2 linked regions of the Aquitalea magnusonii genome follow. The protein of the gene in region 2 interacts with the protein of the main gene of each other region in a pairwise test. Links are inferred from orthologs where the notes say so. Each region holds a gene or a part of one and is shown on either strand. Other genes may lie near its edges.

Region 1 (2,798 bases), 810 kb from region 2 along the record:
ACATCCTTGCGCGGTTCCTTGCCAAAGAATTCCTTCACCGCATCCTGTACCTTCGGCATACGGGTCTGGCCACCCACCAGAATCACGTCGGTGATGTCGGACAGGGATACACCAGCGTCCTTCAGGGCAACGCGGCACGGCTCGATGGAGCGGGTAATCAGGTCGTCAACCAGGCTTTCGAACTTGGCACGGGTAATCTTCATGGCCAAGTGCTTCGGACCAGTGGCGTCCATGGTGATGTACGGCAGGTTCACTTCGGTCTGGGTGGCGCTGGACAGCTCGATCTTGGCCTTTTCAGCAGCTTCCTTCAGACGTTGCAGGGCCATTACGTCGTTCTTCAGGTTCACGCCCTGTTCGCGCTGGAACTCGGTCACGATGTAATCGATGATGCGCTGGTCGAAGTCTTCACCACCCAGGAAGGTGTCACCGTTGGTGGACAGCACTTCGAACTGGTGCTCGCCGTCAACGTCGGCGATTTCGATGATGGAAACGTCGAACGTACCACCACCCAGGTCGTATACGGCGATCTTGCGGTCACCTTCCTGCTTGGCCAGGCCAAAGGCCAGCGCAGCAGCGGTCGGTTCGTTGATGATGCGCTTTACTTCCAGACCGGCGATACGGCCGGCATCCTTGGTGGCCTGACGCTGGCTGTCGTTGAAGTAGGCCGGTACGGTAATCACCGCTTCGGTCACTTCTTCACCCAGGTAGTCTTCGGCAGCCTTCTTCATCTTGCGCAGCACTTCTGCGGAGATTTGCGGCGGAGCCAGTTCCTGGTCACGTACCTTCACCCAGGCGTCGCCATTGGAAGCCTTCATGATCTGGAAGGGCATCAGGTCGATGTCTTTTTGCACTTCCTTGTCTTCGAAGCGGCGACCGATCAGGCGCTTGGCTGCGTACAGGGTGTTCTTCGGGTTGGTGACGGCCTGACGCTTGGCCGGTGCACCTACCAGGATTTCGCCATCTTCCATGTAAGCAATGATGGAAGGCGTGGTGCGAGCACCTTCGGCGTTTTCAATCACTTTCGGGTTGCCACCTTCAACTACGGCTACGCAGGAGTTGGTCGTACCCAGGTCAATACCAATGATTTTGCCCATGTTGTATTCCTTTATATCTGAATTCGTTGCGACTACGGCCAGCAAGCTGATAGCCGAGGCCTGTTGCGTTCATAGGTATTGGCTATATGGTCTTTTTCAAGAGCCGGCCAAGAACCTTTTTATGTGTTTCGTGTCAGGCCTTGGCCTTGGCCACGATCACCATGGCCGGACGCAGCGTGCGCTCAGCCAGCTGATAACCTTTTTGCAGCACCCGTAACACCGTATTGGCTTCGGCGTCGGACTCTTCCGCGCTCATCGCCTGGTGTTGATGCGGATCCAGCTTGTCGCCCACTGCCGGGCTGATTTCCTTGATTTGTGCCTTGTCAAAGGCGGCCACCAGCTGCTTGAGGGTCATGTCCACGCCCATTTTCAGGGTGTCGATCTGACCGCTTTGGTCCAGCAGCGCCATTTCCAGGTAGTCCTTTACCGGAACCAGTTCCTGGGCAAACTTGTTGATGGCGTATTTCTGCGTGTTCAGCAGTTCTTCGGCATTGCGGCGACGCAGGTTTTCCTGGTCTGCACGGCTGCGCAGCAGTTGATCCTGCAGATCGGCCACCTGGGCTTCCAGTTCGGCAATGCGCTGTTCCACGGTTTGCTCTACTTGCTGTTCGCTGGCAGCGGCGTTGTTCACGTCCTCAACGACGGCTTCGTTGTTCGTGTTGTTCTGGTTTTCCTGCATGGCAAGACCTCAAAAAAGTCGGCTTTTAACAATGTCCCGACCTCAGATAAGGTCTCTTGCAGGGAATTCAAGTCCTTTGTCTTGCCCCCCGGTAACAGCGCCTGTTACCGGGCCTCACCAGGCTGCGCGTTTTCGGACTTTTGTTTTCGCAACTGCAACAAAATGCGCGCAATATTACCTTCGGTTTTCGCCATGATTGTTATCTTCTGAACATCGGTTTTTTTTCGGTGTTGCACTGCACACAAGCCATTTTTTTTGTGCATATAATGGCTCACACATGCTAAGTGACCCACCCGGAGAGCCGTCAGCCACGGGCATCCGGTGGTCATAAGGGGCAATGGACATAAACCGTTGTCAACAAAATCAGTCCGGAAAAACCGGAATGTCATTTGGCCAGAGGACTGCCGGAATTTACCGGCTCTGCAGAGAAAACTATTCGAGAAGGGTTTGAACATGACTACTCGCGAACAACGTATCGCCGCCATTCAACATGACTGGGACACCAACCCGCGCTGGAAAGGTATCAAGCGTGGTTACACCGCTGCCGACGTAGAGCGTCTGCGTGGTTCGGTACAAGTGGAACACACCCTGGCCCGCCAAGGCGCCGAGAAACTGTGGAACCTGGTCAACAACGAACCCTACATCAACTGTCTGGGCGCGCTGACCGGTGGTCAGGCCATGCAGCAGGTGAAGGCCGGCATCAAGGCCATCTACCTGTCCGGCTGGCAAGTCGCCGCCGACAACAACGAATACTCCGCCATGTACCCGGACCAGTCCCTGTACCCGGTGGACTCCGTGCCGAAGGTGGTAGAGCGCATCAACAACGCCTTCACCCGCGCCGATGAAATCCAGCACTCCAAGGGTGTTGAAAAAGGCCAGCCTGGCTTTGTTGACTACTACGCGCCCATCGTGGCCGATGCCGAAGCCGGTTTCGGCGGCGTGCTGAACGCTTACGAACTGATGAAGGCCATGATCCGCGCCGGTGCCGGTGGCGTTCACTTCGAAGACCAGCTGGCTTCCGTGAA
Region 2 (2,847 bases):
GACAGGCTGGCGCGTACCCGCCAGGTGGAACTGCCCAAGGCGCCGCACCCCGGCAAGGGTAAAGTCCGGCAATAAATCGGCCAGATCAACGGCTGTCCCCCGTTTGCCAACAGACCACTCATCGCTGCGCGGAATACCTCGGCAGGGCTAATCGGCGCGCCAGGCCTGGCTTTGCCGCCGATCCTGCGGAATGCAGCCCAACCTTGGCCACCCGGAAATATCTTCATGAAAAGATACTTCATCGACAACTCATGATACGCTTTGCGCCCGGAACGGAAAGCCACGCCCCTCCCTTACCTGGATAATCGCAGAATGCATCAACAGCCCGATCAGATAGACCGCATCGTCGCCCTCTGGAATGAAGTACGTCCCGACCTGGACCCCTCCTCCACCCAGGTCATAGGTCGCATCGTGCGGATGGAGTATTTCATTACCCGCCGTGTATTGCAGGATCTGGCCCGTTACAACCTGAATGTCGGTGAATTCGACGTATTGGCTGCACTGCGTCGTCGCGGCGAACCCTATCAGCTCTCCCCCAACCAGCTGCAGGGCATGGTGCTGATTTCCTCCGGCGCGCTGACCAACCGCATCAACCGCCTGGAAGAAGCCGGTCTGGTCACCCGCTCACCCGACCCGGAAGACCGCCGCGGCGTGATTGTCACCCTGAGCGCCAAGGGCTTTGCCGTGATTGAAGAAGCCGTGGTCAACCATCTGGCTGCCGAGGCCGAACTGATGGAAAACCTGGATGAAGCCGAGAAAATCCAGCTGGCCGGCCTGCTGAAAAAGCTGCTGCAAACGCAGGAAGACTGAACAGCACGCCCACGCAATAAAAAAGCCGCCTTATGGCGGCTTTTTTATTGCCGTTTACAGGCCAATGATCAATAACAGATTGGCCCCGCAGATCAGCACGAACAGCAGCCAGCCCACTACCTGCATCAGCGGTGACAGGGCAAACTCCCCCATCAACTGCCGACTGGCTGTCATGCGCAGCAAGGGCCACATCGCCAGCGGCAGTTGCAGGCTGAGCACCACCTGACTCCACACCAGCATGCGCCCCACCGCGCCCTCGCCCAGCAGCAACACCCCCAGCAGCGCTGGTAGCAGGGCCAGCCCGCGCGTGATCAACCGGCGCTGATAGCAGGGAATGCGGATCTGCAAGAATCCATCCATGATCACCTGTCCTGCCACTGTGCCAGTCAGGGTGGAGCTTTGGCCCGATGCCAGCAAGGCCAGGCCAAACAGCAAGGCCGCCGCACCACCGGCCAGCGGGGTAATCAAGCGGTAAGCCTGTTCGATATCGTCCACCACCGGCTGTCCTACCGCATGAAAGGCAGTACCAGCCAGCACCAGAATGGCCCCATTCACCAGCATGGCCAGCAGCAACGACACCACCGTATCCACCCGGCACAGCGTCAAGGTATCGCGCAGGCTGTGTTTGCCGCTTTCCACCTTGCGGGTTTGCACCACCGAGGAATGCAGATACAGGTTGTGCGGCATGATGGTGGCCCCGACGATACCCAGCCCCAGCACCACCGCCTGGTGCAGATCCCCACCGGGATTGGATGGCAGCAGGCCGCGCGCCACCGCCTGCCAGTCCGGCCCCACCATGAACACCTGGATGGCAAAACACAGGGCAATGGTGGCGATCAGCCCCAGCACCACCGCCTCGATCTGCCGGAAGCCCTTGCCCTTCATGCCCAGCACGATGACGGTATCAAACGCCGTCAGCACCACCCCCCAGGCCAATGGCACGCCAAACAGCAGCTTGAATGCCAGTGCGCAGCCCAGTACCTCGGCCACATCGCAGGCAATAATGGATAATTCCGCACTCAACCACTGAATAATCCGGCCATATGGACCGAAATGATTGCGGCTGGCCTGCGCCAGATCCAAGCCTGTTACCAGGCCAAGGCGGGCAGCCATCAACTGCAACACCATGGCAACCAGGCTGGACAGCGCCACAATCCACAGCAGGCCGTAGCCAAAGCGGGAACCGGCCTCGATATCGGTAGCCCAGTTGCCGGGGTCCATATAGCCAACAGCCACCAGCAGACCGGGGCCGGCAAAACGGCGCAGCCGCTGCCACCAGGGCGCGCGGCCATCAATGCGGATGCTGCCTTGTACTTCAGCGGGACAAAACGGAGCGGTTGCCGTGCGGGGAAGGGAAAACATGCAACATCCTCAAGCGAAGAGGAAAGAAAAATGCACGCTATTTGCGTGCAAAGTCTACTGACCTAAAGGCAGGTTACTACCAGCTACTTTGACTGGTACTGGCGCAGTCCAGGACCATTGTTTTTTCCAGGCGCCAATCACCAGATTGGGATATTCCGGCCGACCCAGGCTGCCGTTGTAACGGCCCAGTGCGCGATAAAGATTGCCACGCTCCATGTCCAGATAATGGCGCAGGATGGTGCAGCCATAGCGCAGATTGAGCGTGAGTTCGAACAGATTGTGCTGCGGGTTGCCGATTTGCCTTACCCAGAAGGGCATCACCTGCATCAGGCCACGGGCACCGGCAGGGGAAATGGCGTATTTGTTAAAGCCGCTTTCCACCTGGATCAGGCCCAGCACCATTTGCGGGTCCAGCCCGGCGCGGGTGGCCTCGTACTGGATGGCCGTCAACAGTCGCTCACGCATCCAGCTATCGGGAATACGCTTTTGCAGGCGGCGCGACATTTCAGCCAGCCAGGCCTGCCCCTCTTGCGGCGTATCGAATACCAGGCGCGGCGCATTGACATCGGCAATGGTGCGGCTCATGGCTGACGCCACATTGGCAGACAGCGCCTCCTCGCGCTGCGCACCCGCCCACGCTGGCGAACAGGCCAGCATGGTGGTAAGGGCGAGCAG

What was found. Proteins that work in one complex are often made in the same cells at the same time.
Region 1: the proteins of DLM_RS18785 (region 2) and grpE interact in binary tests that used the Escherichia coli proteins (3 or more experiments, as listed by UniProt). The link is inferred for Aquitalea magnusonii from one-to-one orthologs.

The regions. Positions count from the first base shown.
Region 1 is NZ_AP018823.1:3,197,121-3,199,918, forward strand. Bases 1-2,748 are described here. They hold grpE (nucleotide exchange factor GrpE), read right to left. Parts: upstream 1,774-2,748; coding sequence 1,228-1,773; downstream 1-1,227. Other genes in these bases: dnaK (molecular chaperone DnaK), read right to left, coding at 1-1,094; aceA (isocitrate lyase), read left to right, coding at 2,227-2,748. In the rest of the region: more of aceA, read left to right, coding at 2,749-2,798. UniProt on the Escherichia coli protein: Participates actively in the response to hyperosmotic and heat shock by preventing the aggregation of stress-denatured proteins, in association with DnaK and GrpE. It is the nucleotide exchange factor for DnaK and may function as a thermosensor.
Region 2 is NZ_AP018823.1:4,006,495-4,009,341, forward strand. Bases 19-2,815 are described here. They hold DLM_RS18785 (Nramp family divalent metal transporter), read right to left. Parts: upstream 2,173-2,815; coding sequence 865-2,172; downstream 19-864. Other genes in these bases: DLM_RS18775 (RDD family protein), read left to right, coding at 19-75; DLM_RS18780 (MarR family winged helix-turn-helix transcriptional regulator), read left to right, coding at 313-810; DLM_RS18790 (lytic transglycosylase domain-containing protein), read right to left, coding at 2,227-2,815. In the rest of the region: more of DLM_RS18775, read left to right, coding at 1-18; more of DLM_RS18790, read right to left, coding at 2,816-2,847. UniProt on the Escherichia coli protein: H(+)-stimulated, divalent metal cation uptake system. Involved in manganese and iron uptake. Can also transport cadmium, cobalt, zinc and to a lesser extent nickel and copper. Involved in response to reactive oxygen.